DNA from 3 places in the Glutamicibacter sp. MCAF14 genome. Region 2 is predicted to be linked to each of the others. Evidence: riboswitches for the same ligand, from Rfam matches in the RefSeq annotation. Region 2 holds a riboswitch; each other region holds the start of a gene.
What was found. Region 2 has a riboswitch for S-adenosylmethionine ahead of AB4Y71_RS17845 (O-acetylhomoserine aminocarboxypropyltransferase/cysteine synthase family protein). Riboswitches for the same ligand answer to the same signal wherever they lie in the genome.
Positions count from the first base shown of each region.

Region 1 (5,586 bases), on a different contig from region 2:
GATGTCGGCCCGGTACTGGGAATACTCCTGCGCGGTGCGGGCACCGCTGGTGGCCCCGGTCAGGCCGCGGACGCGACCGCCGATGAGCTCCAGGGCGATGTCGGGACAATGGATCAGGGCCGAGGCGATGGGCAAGGCGTGGGTAATGACCACCAGTCCGGAGCCGGCGTTGGCCTTGACCATGCGCTCTGCGAGGATTTCGGTGGTGGTTCCGGCATCGATGATGACCGAGGCGTCTGAAACAGGAAGCAAGCCCAGGGCACGTTGCGCGATCCGGGCCTTGGCGTCGGAGTGGATGGTCGTGCGTACCACGTAGCTTTCCTCGCGGGTGCTGGCTTCGGACGTGGCCACCGCCCCGCCATGGACGCGACGCAGGCAGTTCTCGGATTCGAGCTGTGCCAGGTCGCGGCGGACGGTTTCCCGGGTGATATCGAAGCGCTGGGACAGCTGCGCAACGGAGACCTTGCCATCTTTTTCGAGCTGTTCAAGGATCAGCCGGTGTCGTTCTTCGGCGAACATTCATGCCTCCACGATTTGTCATGACCTGCAACACATGAATCTGTGTTTCCATGACTTTATGCCCGAATGCGTGGCATCGTCAAGCGAAAATGTGGTGAATATTTGGCAATTTCTGTGTTTGTTTGGGTTTGTTGGATATTAAGCCAAGTGGACGCGGGTGCGCCTGCTCCTTAATCGCGAAAATAAAATCCTGCTAGTTGCAGTCTTCTGCGCACAACAAAAGGCAGCCATGCCACCGTGAAGGTGGCACAGCTGCCTTGTGGGATTATCCAAGACCGCTTAGGCGAGCACCTGGCGCTTGGAAGAAATCACGCCGGTGTTGAACCCAGCCAGGCGCAGGCCGCCGTGGAAGCGGGCGTGCTCGATCTTCACGCAGCGGTCCATCACCACATTCATGCCGGCAGCCTCGGCCCGGTGGGCAACTTCCTCATGCCATGAACCCAGCTGCAGCCACAGGGTCTTCGCGCCTACGGCCAGGGCCTCATCCAGCACGGTGGGCAGGTCGTCGTGCTTGCGGAAGACCTCGACCAGATCCGGGGTTTCCGGAAGGTCGGCCAGCGACTTGTAAACCGGCTGGCCCAGGATCTCATCCAGGACCGGGTTGATGAAGTACACCTTGTACTTGGACGAGGACAGCAGGTAGGTCGCCACGAAATAGCTCGCGCGCGATGGCTTGTTCGAGGCGCCGACAATCGCGATGGTCTTGGTTTGGCGCAGGATCTCCAGACGCTGTGCGGCTCCCGGAGCTTCCCACGTGGTTTCAGCGGCGCTCATTAGTTCGCTCCCTTCGATGCTGCAGGAATGGCGCAGGCAGCGCCGTCATAGGTCGGTGCCGCAAATTCCTCGGTGGCACCAGCGACAGCTTCTTGCGAAGCGGTTAATGCCTGGTCCAGATCCCAGAGGATGTCCTCGAGGTCTTCCAAGCCCACCGAGAGGCGGATCAGATCTTCTGGCACACCGGCGGAGACCAGCTGGTCGGCGCTGAGCTGCTGGTGGGTGGTGGAGGCCGGGTGCAGCACCAAGGTGCGGGCATCGCCGATATTGGCCAGGTGGCTGGCCAGCTGCAGTGCTTCGATGAACTTGGAGCCGGCTTCGCGCCCGCCCTTCACCCCGAAGCTGAAGACCGAGCCGACGCCCATGGGCAGCAGTTCCTTGGCCTGGGCGTACTGCGGGTGGGATTCCAAACCGGCGTAGTTCACGTAGGTGACGCGCTCATCGGCTTCCAGCCAGGCGGCTACCTGCTTCGCGTTGGACAGGTGGTTGTCCATGCGCTGCGGCAAGGTTTCCAAGCCCTGCAGCAGCTGGAATGCTGACTGCGCCGGCAGCGAGGGACCGAAGTCGCGCAGCTGTTCGCTGCGCAGCTTGGTCAGGAAGCCGTATTCACCGAAGTTGTCCCACCAGGAGACGTTGCCGTAGCTGGCTACCGGTTCGGTCATCGTGGGGAACTTGCCGTTGCCCCAGTTGAACTTGCCCGATTCGATGACCACGCCGCCCAAGGTGGTGCCGTGCCCGCCGATGAACTTAGTGGCGGAGTGGATGACGATATCCGCGCCGTGCTCGATGGGACGCAGGATGTATGGGGGAGTGAGGGTCGAGTCGACGACCAGCGGGAGATTGTGGCGGTGCGCCACCTCGGCCAGGCCCTTCAGGTCGGCGATGTCGCCCGATGGGTTGGCCACGATCTCGGTATAGACCGCCTTGGTGTTCTCCTGGATGGCCGCTTCGAAATCGGCTGGGTCATTGGAGGAAACGAAGGTGGTGTCGATGCCGAAGCGGCGCAGCGAGACATCGAGCTGGGTGATGGTGCCGCCGTAGAGCTTGGAGGACGCCACGATGTGGTCTCCGGCCTGCGCCAGCGCGGCGAAGGTAACGAATTCTGCGGCCATGCCTGAACCGGTGGCTACCGCGCCGATGCCGCCTTCCAGCGATGCCATGCGCTCTTCAAAAGCGGCCACGGTGGGGTTGCCAATGCGCGAGTAGATATTGCCGTACTTCTGCAGGGCGAAGAGGTTGGCTGCGTCATCGGCGTCCTTGAACACGAACGAGGTGCTCTGGTAGATGGGCACTGCGCGGGCGCCGTGCTCGGCATCGGGGGTGCCGCCGGCATGCAATGCGCGGGTGCGGAATCCAAACTTGTGATCTGCCATGATGGCGTACGACTCCTTGTCGATTGGGTGTTCGCGCTCGCCGCACTGCGGGTCGCGATCGAGGCAGGAATCCCGGAATCAATGTCGCTTCCTGCCGTGGGACAACGGGTAAGCGGCTGCATCGTTTCTGGCGGTAGCACCGTTGCCACCGGATGTGGCAGGTTGCTGCGGCGTCAACGAACCAGATCTCTCAGCCGCTCGGGATGGTGTAATAATCTTCGCAACATGACCCTTCGTGACCCAACTATGAGTCGTAACGTTGCGTATTGAGGATATTTTCACAGATTATTCGACCCGCAGCGCCACCACTAAGCTGGAGCCATGGAGACTTCGTTGGCGCTGGTCCGGCACGGGCAGACAGATTGGAACCTTGCAGGACGCCTGCAAGGACGCACAGATATTCCGTTGAACGAGACCGGACGCGAGCAAGCCCGCGCGGCAGGGCGAGCGCTGGCCGGACAGGGCTGGAGCCTGATTCTGGGTTCTCCGCTGGAACGCGCGCAGGAAACTGCCACGTTGATGGCCGAGCAGCTCGGGGCTGCTACCGGCGATGCCGTCCCCGAACTCATTGAACGCGGTTTCGGGCCGTTGGAGGGCCGGATCATGGCCGAGGTGAGTGAAGAAGAGACGGCCGCCGCCAAGGACCAGCTTGAACCGCGCGCGGATATCCTGAGCAGGGCGATCCCAACGCTATTGGAACTGGCCAAGGCGCACGCCGGGACGAAGATCATGATTGTCAGCCACGGCGCCACTATGCGCAACATCCGTGATGCCCTGGCCGGAACCAAGGAAGCGCGGGGCGTGGAAAACGGTGAAGTGCTGGATATTGACTTGCACCGATTGCAGCAGCTGGCCGATGAACTGGATCTGGTCGCACTCTAGCGCCTGGCTTTGCCACCATCCGGGGGTGCGGGAAAAATTGTGGGCACCGGCTCACGGAACCGGCCCGCGGTACGTTTACAGGGTGAAGGCCCACGACGGGCTCCAGCTTCCAGGAGAGCCATGCAAGCACCGTTTGAACGGATAGTCCAAGAATATGGGCTCAACGTGCTGCGGGTCTGCCGCGCCCTGCTCGATGAGCACCGCGCGCAGGATGCCTGGTCCGAGACCTTCCTCGCAGCGCTGAAGGCTTATCCGAACCTGCCCGAAGATGCCAACGTTGCGGCCTGGCTGGTGCGCATCGCACGCAACAAGGCCGTCGACGAGTTGCGCAAGCACAAGCCCGAAAGCCTGGTCGAAATGGATCTGGAAGGCACCTTGGACTCCGGGCCGGGGCCCGGCGCGCAACTGGAAAATCTGCAGTTGTGGCATGAGGTCAACCAGCTGCCGCCCAAGCAACGGCAAGTGATTGCCTACCGGTACCTGGGCGGCCTGAGCTACGCGGGTATCGCCGGAATCATTTCCGGCAGCGAAGCAGCCGCGCGGCGCGCTGGCGCCGACGGGATCAAGAACTTGCGAGCCCGCCTGGGAGAATCCGAACTATGGCGGGAGCAGCCATGAACAAGAGCAAAGCGCAAGAACCAGGCACCGAGGATTCCGCGGTCCTTGCCGCATTGGGCCAGAAGCTCGCCGCGCAGGCACACGAGCAGGCGCTGGTGGATGTTGCCTACCGCATTGTCGACAGCCCGCTGGGAAGCCTGCTGCTGGCCAGTACGCAAAACGGCCTGGCGCGCGTCGCCTTCGAATCCGAGGACCATGACCGGATCCTGGAGCTGCTTTCCGAAAAGCTCGGTTCGCGCATCCTGCGCGATGCGAAGCGCCTGGATGCCGCAGCCCGGCAGCTCGATGAATACTTCTCCGGCCAGCGCCAAGGGTTCGAACTGGCCCTGGACCTGACGCTCTCCACCGATTTCCGTCGGCAGGTGCAGCTTCAGCTCGGGCAGATCGCCTATGGGCAAACTTGCAGCTACGCCCAGATGGCGCAGCAGATCGGCAAGCCCAAAGCCGTGCGTGCCGTTGGCTCAGCATGCGCCACCAACCCGATTCCCATCGTGCTGCCCTGCCACCGGGTGCTGCGCACCGATGGGTCGCTGGGCGGCTACCTCGGCGGGCTTGAGGCCAAGAGCGAGCTGTTGAAACTGGAGAACCCTCACTTCGCTGAACAGGGGGCAACCTTGTTCTAGGCACGAAGACGAATCTTAAACAATGCTGGGCTGGTGCCTTCCCTGCGGAAGGCACCAGCCCAGCATCTGTTACTGCAAGCTAGCAGCTAAGCAGCGGCTACTTGCGGCGCAGCTCGAAGCGGTCCGAGTCCATGACCTTGGCCCAAGCCTGGGCGAAGTCCTTGACGAACTTCGTCTTGGCATCGTCCGAAGCGTAGACTTCGGCGACAGCGCGCAGTTCCGAGTTGGCACCGAAGACCAGGTCCACGCGGGAACCGACCCAGCGGCCGTCCTTCGAGTGGTAGGTCTGCTCGTCCTCGGAAGCGGTCCACCCGATGCCTGGCTCCAGCAGGTTCGCGAAGAAGTCGTTGGTCAACGCACCTGGGTTCTCGGTGAAGACGCCCAAGTTCGAACCGTCCCAGTTGTTGCCCAGCACGCGCAGGCCGCCGACCAGTACGGTCAGTTCTGGGGCGGACAGGCCCAACAGGTTGGCCTTGTCGATCAGCAGGTACTCGCTTGGCATCTTGATGAAGCCCGAGTCGTAGTTGCGCAGGCCGTCGGAGACTGGCTCCAACCAGGCGAACTGCTCAACGTCGGTCTGCTCCTGGGTCGCGTCAACGCGGCCCGGGGTGAATGGAACCTCGATTGGCTGGCCAGCGGCTGCAGCAGCCTGCTCGACACCGACGTTGCCGGCCAAGACCACGACGTCAGCGAAGGAAGCCTTGATCTCCGAGGTGGCGTTGAAGGTATCAACGATCTCTTCCAGCTTGGCGATGACCGGCTTGAGCTGCTCTGGCTGGTTCACGGTCCAGGAGACC
Region 1 covers NZ_JBFREO010000005.1:232,856-238,441, reverse strand. Annotated here, with positions in the region: gene AB4Y71_RS13130 (DeoR/GlpR family DNA-binding transcription regulator) at 1-519, opposite strand, end outside; gene AB4Y71_RS13125 (CoA-binding protein) at 799-1,293, opposite strand; gene AB4Y71_RS13120 (O-acetylhomoserine aminocarboxypropyltransferase/cysteine synthase family protein) at 1,293-2,666, opposite strand; SAM riboswitch class I at 2,782-2,876, opposite strand; gene AB4Y71_RS13115 (histidine phosphatase family protein) at 2,988-3,548, shown strand; gene AB4Y71_RS13110 (RNA polymerase sigma factor) at 3,669-4,166, shown strand; gene AB4Y71_RS13105 (methylated-DNA--[protein]-cysteine S-methyltransferase) at 4,163-4,789, shown strand; gene katG (catalase/peroxidase HPI) at 4,887-5,586, opposite strand, start outside.
Region 1: another riboswitch for S-adenosylmethionine. It lies ahead of AB4Y71_RS13120 (O-acetylhomoserine aminocarboxypropyltransferase/cysteine synthase family protein); the one in region 2 lies ahead of AB4Y71_RS17845 (O-acetylhomoserine aminocarboxypropyltransferase/cysteine synthase family protein).

Region 2 (5,586 bases):
GCCTTCCTGTGCGGACGGCCCGCGTGCTGCGACGGCAGGTCAGGCGGTAGCCAGGCTGCGGTGCTGGATGCTGTCGGCCTCGGAAGCCTTCGCGGCTGCGGCCAGCCCGCGTTCCAGATCGGCAATCAGGTCCTCGGGCTCCTCGATGCCCACCGAGAGGCGGACCAAGTTCGCTGGAATCTCCAGCGGTGTGCCGATCAGCGAAGCGTGGGTCATTTCGCGCGGATAGCAGACCAGGGATTCCACCCCGCCCAGGGACACCGAGAGCTGGAAGTATTCCATGGACTCGGCGAAGGCGCGGGCCGCGGCCTCGTCGGCCAGCTGCAGCGAGAGGATGCCTCCGAACCCGCGCTGCTGGCGGGCTGCCAGCTCGTGGCCCGGATGGCTTTCCAGCCCGGGATAGTAGACGCGGGCAACCTCGGGGCGGTCATCGAGCCAGCGGGCCAGGGTGGATGCGGTGGCGCAGTGGCGTTCCATGCGCAGGCCCAGGGTCTTCAGCCCGCGGGCGGCCAGGTAGGAATCCTGAGGACCGGAGACCGCGCCGCCGGCGAACTGCTGATAGCCCACCGCTTCGGCCAGGGATTGGCCGCGGAAGAGGTGGTCGGCCACGATGACCGCCCCGCCGAGAACGTCGGAGTGCCCGCCGATGTACTTGGTGGTCGAGTGCACCACCGCGTGCGCTCCGAAGTCCAGCGGCCGCTGCAGGTACGGGGTGGCGAAGGTGTTATCCACCACCAGCAGGGCGCCGTGCTCGCGGGCGATGGCCGCCCAGCCGGCCAGGTCGGCGATGCCCAGCAGCGGGTTGGATGGGGTCTCCACCCAGAGCAGCGCGGTGTTCGGGCGCAGCGCGGCGCGCACCGCATCCAGGTTGGTGATGTCCACCGCCGAGGAGCTGATCCCCCATTTGCCGTGCAGCTTGGAGATCAGCCGGTTGGTGCCGCCGTAGCCATCGGCGCCCAGCACGATGTGATCGCCCCGCTGAAGCACTGCGCGCAGCAGCGCGTCTTCGGCCGCGATGCCCGAAGCGAAGGAGAAGCCGGCGGCGCCGCCTTCCAGCGCGGTGAGCTGGGATTCGAACCCGTTGCGGGTCGGGTTGGAGCCGCGCGAGTACTCGTGCCCGGCGCGCAGCACGTTGATGCCGTCCTGGATGAAGGTGCTGGTCTGGTAGATCGGCGGGATCACCGCACCGGTGTGCGGATCCTTGTGCTGGCCGGCGTGCACGGCGAGGGTGTTGAAGCCGCTCATGCGAAACTCACTTCCTTGGTGTCGGCGGTGGCCTGGGTTGCGGCCAATGCAAGATCCAGCGATTGGGTGATATCTGCGAGCAGGTCGGCGGGGTCTTCCAATCCCACCGACAGGCGCAGGGTGGAGGTGTTCAGGCCCGCGTCGGCCAGCTGCTGCTCCGAGAGCCGGCAGTGCGTCATGGTGGCCGGGTGGGAGACCATGGTGCGGGTGTCCCCCACATTCGCGGCCAGGGAAATCAGCTTGAGCCCGTCGATCACCGGGGAAACCAGGGATGGGTGGGCCAGCTCGATGGCCAGCACGCAGCCGGTGCCCTTCGGCGCCAGCGCCCGGGCCAGCTCGTGGCTGGGGTGCTCGGGCAGCGAAGGGTGGTGGATGGCGGCAATGCCCGGATACTCGGCAAGCGCGTCGATCAGCCTGGTGACGCTGCGCTGCACGTGGGCGGCGCGCACCGGCAGGGTTTCGATTCCGGCCAGGATGCCCTGGGCGCTGGCCGGGGCGAGGGTCGGGCCCAGATCGTGCAGGAACTTGGAGCGCACCAGCATTGCGTAGGCGGCCGGTCCGTGGCGTTCAAGCAGCGAGGTGTTGTTCAGACGCACCCGCGGGGCGGCGATCTGTGGCCAGCGGGCGGCATCGGAGAAGTCGAATTTCCCCGAGTCCACCACGATCCCGCCGAGCACCGAGCCGTGTCCGGCCAGTCCCTTGGTGGCCGAGTGCACCACGATGTCCGCACCGAGTTCCAGAGGCCGAATATTCAGCGGGGTGGCCAGGGTGTTGTCCACCACCACCGGGATGTTGTGCTCGTGGGCGATCGCCGCGATGGCGGGCAGATCGGCCACGGTGCACAGCGGGTTGGAGACGGACTCCAGGAAGAACGCCCGGGTGTCCGACTCAATGGCAGCGGCCCAGGCGGACGGATCGGCCTGGTCGACAAAGCTGATGCGGATGCCGAAGTCCGCGAAGGTGTCGGTGAACAGGTCCACGGTGCCGCCGTAGAGCGAGGAGGAGGCCACGATGTGCTTGGGTCCCTGGGTCAGGGCCAGCAGGGACAAGGCCACGGCTGCCTGCCCGGTGGCGGTGGCCACCGCGTGGGCCCCGCCTTCCAAGGCGGCCACGCGCTGTTCGAGAATCGAAACGGTGGGGTTGCCGGTGCGCGAGTAGGTGAAGCCGGCCTGGCGCAGCGCGAACTTCTCCACCGCTTCGGCATGCGATGCGAATTGGTAGGCCGCGGAATTGTGCAGTGGCGGCAGCATCGGGCGGAAGTCTCCGCTCGGGCGGTACCCTGCGTGCACCGCGTCGGTTTCCTGGCTCATAGCTCCTCCTCGATTCTCTGCGAGGGAGTGCACCGATTGGCATCGTGCGGCGGCACGAAGCACAGTACGCAAAAACGCGTTCGGAACTGCTCCATCGTTCCTGGCATTAGCACCTTTCGGTTTCCCGATGGTTGCTGCGACGTCAACGAGCCAGATCTCTTAGTCGCTCTTGATGGTTTGTTGTTCCTCCATGGTTGGCCATGGGCCGCAAACGGTGCAAGCGTTATCGGGCGGCCGGCTTCATACAGGGCCGCCACGCTTCATATGTCGTCGCCTTGTCATGATGACGCGGGGGCCTGAACCCTTTTATGACGCGCAGACTTGCGCAAAACCCAGAGGATTTCAAGGTTTTTCCTGAATTTTGTGACGATGTGCCGGTGCTCGGTGACCGGGAGTTACGCCACTGGCGGCTCAGCCGAGCACTTCTACCCCGAAGCTGGCGACCACGGTGCGCACTTCTTGCAGGTAGCGCTGGGCCTGGTCGGTGAGCGGGATGGCGGCGTGGTCGATCCAGCCGATTTCGATGCGCTCCTCAATGGCCAGCGGGATGGCCACGATGGAGGGGTCCAGCTCGTCGCTGATGATGCCGGTGGAAATCGTGTACCCGCCCAAGCCGATCATGAGGTTGAAGATGGTGGCGCGGTCCGAGACCTGGATTTCGCGTTGGCTGGAGCGCGTGGAGAGCACCTCCTCGGCGAAGTAGAAGGAATTATTCGCGCCCTGGTCGAAGGTCAGCCGGGGCAGGTCTTCGAGGTCTTCGAGCGTGACCTGGGTTCGGGTGGCCAGCGGGTTGCTGCGCGAGATGAAAATGTGCGGATCAGCCAGGAACAGCGGGTGGAAGACCAGCCGCGATTCGCGCAGCAGCTTGTCGATGACCTTCCGGTTGAAGTCGTTGCGGTACAGGATCCCGATGTCGCTGCGCAGCGTGCGCACGTCCTCGATGATCTGTTCGGTGCGCGTCTCGCGGAGTGAAAACTGGTATTCCTCGGCCCCGCTGGCCTGGACCATTCGGACAAAGGCGTCCACCGAAAATGAGTAGTGCTGGGTGGAGACGCCCAGCAGTCGCCGGGCGGAGGGCCGGCCGAGGTAGCGGTGCTCCAGCAGCTCCACCTGCTCCAGGACCTGTCGGGCGTAGCCGAGGAATTCAGCACCTTCGGCGGTGAGCGTCACTCCCCTGGCCGAACGCATCAGCAAGGTGCGCCCCACCCGTGATTCGAGTTCCTTCATCGCCGCGGACATGCTGGGCTGCGCGACGTAAATGAGGTCAGCCGCGGCCGAGATGGATCCTTCGGAGGCTACCGCCACAAAATAGCGAAGCTGCTGCAGTGTCAGACCATTCGTTCCCTGAACCATAGCCAGAGTCTATATGAATCCATAGTTATATCGAGTTACCTGATATCAAGAATCACCCTGCATGATTGACGCAACGACTTCCCCTCGGCCTGCCCAGGCCTCCCAAATACAGATTGGCCATCATGGCAGACGCATTAAATTTCAGCATTAGCACCACAAGATTCGACGAGAATTACTCCCCTTCGATAAATTCTCGCACCACGACAAACTTCGCCAATTTGGCGCGTGGAGAGCGCCGCGAAGAGAACCTGCGCAATGCCCTGACGATGATTAACCGCCGTTTCAATTCCCTCGCTCACTGGGACAATCCCCAAGGCGATCGCTATTCTCTTGAATTGGAAATCATTTCTGCAAATGTGCATTTTTCTGCCGATAATACCGACCAGCAATTTCCTCTTTTAGAAGTGCTTGAAACCACGATCGTGGATAAACTCACCGGCACTCGGTCCCAGGGCATGGTGGGCAATAATTTTTCTTCTTATGTCCGCGATTACGATTTCAGCGTTGTACTTCCAGCTTCGTGCAATGACAGCGGAGCTCTGGTGCTTCCAGAAGATTTTGGTGATCTCCACGGACAGCTCTTCCAGCATTTTTTGAACTCACAGGCATACCGTGAGCGTTTTGCCCAGCTGCCGGTGGTCTGCATCAGCGTCTCGACTTCCAAGACCTATTTCCGCACCGGCAACAGCCATCCAGTGCTCGGCTTGGAATACCAGCAGGATGAAAATTCATTGACCGACGCGTACTTCGGCAAGATGGGGCTCAGCGTGCGCTACTTCATGCCGCAGGGTGCTGTTGCGCCACTGGCCTTCTACTTCCGCGGCGACCTGCTCAATGATTACACCAATCTGCAGCTGATCAGCCTGATCAGCACCATGGAGACCTTCCAGAAGATCTACCGCCCGGAGATCTACAACGCCAATTCGGCGGCTCCGGCTGTGTACCACCCGAGCCTTGGCGCCGAGGAATTCTCCCCCACCCGCGTCTACTATGACCGCGAAGAGCGAACCCAATTGGGCAAGATCCAAGGCAAGTTCACCGAAGAGCATTTCATCATCCCAAATCGCCAACTGCTCGATCAGTGGTCCGCTTCCTGCCCGACACCCGTCGCCTAAGATCCAGAAAGATTCCCCTATGACTTCCCCGCTTATCCCCACGTCAATTGTCGGCAGCCTGCCCAAGCCTTCATGGCTCGCCGAGCCTGAAAAGCTATGGTCCCCTTGGAAACTTGAAGGCGAGCCATTGCGCGAAGGGCAGCAAGACGCCATGCGTGCAGCGGTGCTCGAGCAGGCCCAGCGCGGCATCGACATCATTTCCGATGGCGAGCAGTCGCGCCAGCATTTCGTTACCACCTTCATCGAGCACCTGAGCGGTGTCGATTTCGAGAAGCGCGAGACCGTGCGCATCCGTAACCGCTATGACGCCAGTGTTCCCACCGTCGTCGGTGCCGTAGAGCGCGAAAAGCCGGTATTCGTTCAGGACGCAAAGTTCCTGCGCTCCTGTACCGACAAGCAGATCAAATGGACCCTTCCTGGCCCCATGACCATGGTCGACACCTTGTACGATGCGCACTACCGCAGCCGCGAGAAGCTGGCCTGGGAATTCGCGACCATCCTGAACCAGGAAGCCCGCGAGCTGGAAGCCGCCGGGGTGGATGTCATCCAGTTCGACGAGCCTG
Region 2 covers NZ_JBFREO010000018.1:23,950-29,535, reverse strand. Annotated here, with positions in the region: gene AB4Y71_RS17850 (cystathionine gamma-synthase) at 40-1,245, opposite strand; gene AB4Y71_RS17845 (O-acetylhomoserine aminocarboxypropyltransferase/cysteine synthase family protein) at 1,242-2,555, opposite strand; SAM riboswitch class I at 2,644-2,734, opposite strand; gene AB4Y71_RS17840 (LysR family transcriptional regulator) at 2,967-3,908, opposite strand; gene AB4Y71_RS17835 (DUF1852 domain-containing protein) at 4,031-5,023, shown strand; gene AB4Y71_RS17830 (methionine synthase) at 5,043-5,586, shown strand, end outside.

Region 3 (5,586 bases), on a different contig from region 2:
TGCACCGCGTTGATCTGCGCGAACGGGATACCGTGCTCAATTCCCTGGACCTTTCCGAAGCACTGTTCATTGATTGCCAATATTCCTCCCAAGGCCAGCAGATCGTGCAAGCCACCGGCGGGCTATGCATGAGTTCGGGGTCCGAGCTGCCCTTTGAAACTGGTGCCCGGGATTTGTATTCAGCCGATGAGCTGTACTCGGGAATTCGGACCCAGACCTACGAACACGTGCCTGATGCGAAGATCTACGCGTACTCGCAACAGCATGTCGCGGTGAACGGCAATAGCGATGACAGTGCGCTGTCCAAGACGTTGCATGATCACCATATTGGCCAGGCGCTGGTCTCAGCGGTGTATGAAGGCATGTTCCAGGACACTCCGATCATCGGGGTGATGGGCGGCCACGCGATGAACCGCGGCACTGTCGAGTACGCGCGAGCTGTAGAGCTGGGGCGGATGATTACCCGGGCGGGCTATGCGGTGGCTACCGGCGGTGGGCCTGGCGCAATGGAAGCGGCCAATGCTGGAGCGTGGTTGGCTGACTATGAACCAGAGGACATCACTACGGCGTTGCGGATGCTGGCCGAGGCGCCGGATGCGATTCACCAGCGTACCGGTTGGGCAAGAACCGCGTTGATGGTCAAAGAACGCTTCCCCAGCCAGCGCCAGTCCCTTGGCGTGCCGACCTGGTTTTACGGTCATGAGCCGCCGAACCTGTTCGCCACCGGGATTGCCAAGTTCTTCACCAATTCCATTCGCGAAGCTATTTTGCTGGAGCAATCCAATGGAGGGCTGGTTGTCCTGCCAGGGGCCGCTGGCACGGTGCAGGAAATCTTCCAGGACGCCTGCGAAAACTATTACGCCACTGGGGCCCGAGTGGTGCCGATGGTGCTCATTGGCAAGGACTACTGGACCAAGGACCTGCCGGCGTGGCCGTTGCTGCAAGCACTGGCCAAGGAGCGGGTCATGGAGCAGAAGATCGCGCTAGTGGATACGGCCGAAGAAGCCATGGCGTTCATCGAATCCATGACGACGCTGCGCCGGCGCACCCGGCATCCACAGGGTAGCTGAATGAGGCATGGAAAATGCTGGTACAGACGAAGCTGTACCGGCATGCACAAGGTGTCGGGCCGCTAGCTGACGCTGACGTCGAAGATCAGGCCCAAGCAATAGGTGACGGCAGCCGCTCCCCAGCCGATGGCCAGCTGGCGCAGGCCTCGTTTGAATGGGGACGCGCCGGAGAGCAAGCCGACGATGCCGCCGGTAATCATCAAGGCGATGCCAACCAGCACCACGGAGACGATGACTGCGCTCAGGCCGGATAGGCCGAAGATATAGGGCAGGATCGGCACAATAGCGCCGGACGCAAAAAGGAAGAACGAGGTAGTGGCCGCTCCGGTCGCCGATCCCAGCTCTTCATGTTCCTTTTCAAGTTCTGCGCTGCGGCCTTCTGGGTTCAACGAGAAGCCGGGATTGCAGTCACAGGAGAACATGCCCATGCGTTCGGCCGCACGGTGCTCGGCATCCTCATCGCTCATTCCTCGGGCCTTGTAGATCAGCAGCAGCTCGTTGGCATCGAGGTCCAGGTTCGGGGCTGCAGTGAGCGTGACCTGGGTTGGGCGCGAAGCGGTCAGCAGCTCGCGCTGGGAACGTACTGAAACGTATTCGCCAGCGGCCATGGACAGCGCACCGGCCAGCAAACCAGCAACACCGGAGAACAGCACGAAGGTTGCCGAGACACCGGTGGCGCCGATACCCATGATCAGCGCCAGGTTGGAAACCAGCCCATCGTTGGCACCGAAGACCGCGGCGCGGAAGTTGCCTGAAAGACGTGCGCGGCCAGCGGTAGCCAGCGCACGGACTACTTCCTCGTGGACCTGTTCGTCGGCTGCCATCTGTGCGGTGGCATCTTTGTCATCACGGTAGGGGGAGCTGCTTTCCGAGCGCTGGGCCATGGCCAGCACGAACACCGAGCCCAAGTGCAGTGCTAGGAAACGCAGCATGGTTCGGCGCAAGGATGGACGAACGTCTTTGACGTGTCCGCCGAGCTTGGTCCGCCAGTGTTCTTCGTGGCGTGCTTCGGCTTCGGCCAGGCCTAAGAGGATCTGCCGTTCCTGCCCGGTTTTCTTCTCCGCGAGGGCACGGTAGATGGCGCCTTCGGCGATTTCGTCGGCGAGGTATTGCCGCCATCGCTTAATCTGAGTTTTGCTGGGTTCGCTTGCTGAGTGCTGTGACATCGTGAAGATGACTCTCCTGGTACATGGAGTTTCCCAATGAAACCCGTGGGTCGGATCAGCTACCCAGTTTAGTCAGGGCTCCGTTGCTTGGGAATTTGGCAAGGCTAAAAGCAAATTTCTTGCCTGCAGGATCTGCGATTGCTGGCACTACGAGCAGCAAATTTGATGTTTCCGGGTCGAAGATCGGCCGTCTCGCGCACCGGGCAAGGAGTCGTTCAAGCCGCAGCGGATCCGCTACATATCGGATATGCCAGTGGCCTTCGGCTTTGAACTGCACCTGTCCGGTCTGGCGGTCGATGATTGGCAGGATTGGATACGTCATGGGGCTGCATCTCTCTGGCGAGCTCTTGCCCGTGCAACTGTTGATGCGCGGACCGCTTCCTCATCCGAACCACCCATGAACTTGGGGTTGGTGTGCGGCCAGTCGGAGCTTGGCGCCGCATCTCGTGAAGCAACAATTCTGATGCTACTGCCGGGGTGAGGACTTGAAGAAGTCATGGGGCGAAATATGACTGCCGCTTCGCTGCTGGAACCAGATGCAGTCGGCACACCAGGCCACCGAGCTGTTCACGACTCATAGGCCGTTCCCTAGGCATCTTCGGTGGGGTGAACGGGGCAGAAAGAATGCCGATAGAGATCACCGCGTGTTTACCATTGGTAAACTTGCTCCGCAGGCCTTGAAACCGAAATGGATTGGGCTTTGCCGCTATGAGAATCGTCGATGGAGCCAAACGATGAAAACCTTGCCAGTTGAACCAACCGGTGCAGCGATCAACATTGGCGCGCGGCTGCGCGGGGTGCGCCAAACCCAGCGCATGACCATTGACCAAGTCGCCGAGCTTTCGGGACTGACCAAGGGCTTCCTCTCACGCGTCGAGCGCGACCTGACCAGCCCGTCGGTCTCGACCCTCTTGCGGCTGTGCGAAGTACTGAGCATTGAAGTCGGTACGCTCTTTGAAGTTCCGGAAACCAAACTTGTGCGTTTGGAGCAGGCTCCTCGCGTTTCCCTCGGCGGTGATGGCATCACGGAGCAGCTGGTTACGCCTCGCAGCGAAAAGCGGGTGCAGATGATCCGTGCCGAGATCGCGCCGAAGGGCACCGGCGAAGCGGAACTGTATTCGGTGGATTGCGAGCTGGAAGTGCTGCATGTGATTGCCGGCAGGTTCGTGCTCGTATTACCTGATCAACGAGTGGAACTCGAAGCTGGCGACACTATAACTTTCCCCGGCCGTGAGCCGCACAGCTGGGAGAACGAGTCCGACCAGATCGCCGTGGTTACCTGGACGCTGATTCTCTAGTTGTCCGTCTCCAGCTTCTGTTCTGGAGGTGGGACAGTCCCTGCACAGCCTTGCGTTGGCTGATGGGCCGGCAAACCGCGTATTCTAGAAGCATTGCGTTGATTTGGGCGCTGGGATCGATAAGTGATGGGAGAGGTGTGAAAACAGGGGAACCGACCACAACGCATGACCAATTGCGCAGCATCAGCTGGTGGGCTTCGATACTTTTCGGTGTCCTTGTCGGCACCACCCTGACCTGGATCCGCACCCAGCGCAATTTCTTTTTCATCGGCGCTGCGATTCTGGCGATCGTGATCGTGACCATCGGGGTGCGCACGATTCGCCGCCGCGCACGCTTCCCACTGATGGCCCAAGCTCATACCTCGTGGGTCTACATGTTGTGGACCGGGGTCTTGCTGATCTTGGCTGGACCAGTTCAGCTGGTGTACGTAGCCGATGATCTTTCTGAACTGACTATCAAGTCACTGATCATGTCCGCAGGTTTTTGCCTAGGTATCCATGAGGTCGATCGTGCGCTGGTTAAAGCCAGCAAGAAGCACTCTGACGAGAGCTGACCATCTTCATTGGGCGAAATAGCCTGAAATATAGTCAAAACTCCAAGACTTTGGCACCACGCGCTGGAAGTGCTTGCCCAGCAGAATCGTAGTGCTGCCAGCTGAACGCCAAGAACATAGTTGAAGCGAACGCCGCCACCCAATCCCGGGTGGCGGCGTTCGACATTTCTCCTGGATTCTTGTGGCGGAGGAAGCCTGATCTTGACGTGATCCAGCAGACAAAATAGCATAATAGAAAACTGAAGTTTCGTATTAGACAACTCTGGCTTTTGTGCTGTTGTGTCTTGGGGAGGAAGTTGCGATGAAGGAAATCCGTATCGAGGAAAATGGTCGTCTAGGGCCCATCAATGCTGCGATGATTCCGCGCTATGCAGGAGGCGGCACCTATGCCCGGCTTCCACGACTGGACCAAGTGGAGAAAGCCGACATCAAGATTGTCGGAGTGCCGTTTGATACCGGTGTTTCCTATCGTCCCGGTGCCCGCTTTGGTGCCAACCACGTACGTGAATCCTCGCGCCTGATCCGCCCCTACAACCCGGCGACAGATACCTCGCCGTTTGCGCAGAGCCAGGTGGCTGACGCAGGGGACATGGCGGTTAACCCGTTCAATATCAATGAGGCCATTGAAACCATTGAACACGAGGCACTGGAGCTGACCAGCGATGGCTCCACCCTCGTCACCGTTGGTGGCGACCACACCATCGCGCTGCCCTTGCTGCGTGCCGCTTCGCAGCGCGCTGGAGCACCAGTTGCCATGCTGCACTTCGATGCGCACCTGGATACGTGGGATACCTACTTCGGCGCTGAATATACGCACGGCACTCCGTTCCGCCGTGCTGTTGAGGAAGGCATTTTGGACACCGAAGCAATCTGCCATGTCGGCACCCGCGGTCCGCTATACGGCAAAAAAGACTTGGAAGATGACAAGCGTTTCGGCTTTGGCATCGTGACCAGCTCCGATGTCTACTACCAGGGCGTATGTGAAATCGTGGACAAACTGCGCGATCGCATTGGCAATCGCCCACTGTACATTTCGGTGGACATCGACGTGCTTGACCCGGCTCACGCCCCGGGCACCGGCACCCCGGAAGCCGGCGGCATCACCAGCCGCGAATTGCTTGAAATCCTGCGCGGTTTGCGTGGGCTGAACATCGTTGGCGCAGATATCGTTGAAGTCGCTCCGGCCTATGACCATGCAGAGCTGACCGGTGTGGCGGCCTCGCATGTCACCTATGATTTGATCAGCCTGATCAGCGACTTCCGTGCCAGTAAGGGAATGAATAGCTAATGAATGAGCAACCTCAACGCAATGGCGGGGACCTGGTCATCGAGACCCTCACCGCACTCGGTGCTAAAACCGTGTTCGGCATCCCCGGGCAGCACGCCTTGGGCCTCTTCGATGCGCTCTCGCGCTCAAGTTTGGATTTCATCTCCTCGCGCGTCGAGAACAACTCGGCGTTTGCCGCCGATGGCTACTCCCGCGCGACTGGCGAAGTAG
Region 3 covers NZ_JBFREO010000007.1:43,980-49,565, forward strand. Annotated here, with positions in the region: gene AB4Y71_RS14790 (LOG family protein) at 1-1,070, shown strand, start outside; gene AB4Y71_RS14795 (VIT1/CCC1 transporter family protein) at 1,133-2,236, opposite strand; gene AB4Y71_RS14800 (hypothetical protein) at 2,292-2,558, opposite strand; SAM riboswitch class IV at 2,575-2,688, opposite strand; gene AB4Y71_RS14805 (cupin domain-containing protein) at 2,971-3,534, shown strand; gene AB4Y71_RS14810 (hypothetical protein) at 3,672-4,088, shown strand; gene speB (agmatinase) at 4,390-5,376, shown strand; gene AB4Y71_RS14820 (thiamine pyrophosphate-binding protein) at 5,376-5,586, shown strand, end outside.
Region 3: another riboswitch for S-adenosylmethionine. It lies ahead of AB4Y71_RS14800 (hypothetical protein); the one in region 2 lies ahead of AB4Y71_RS17845 (O-acetylhomoserine aminocarboxypropyltransferase/cysteine synthase family protein).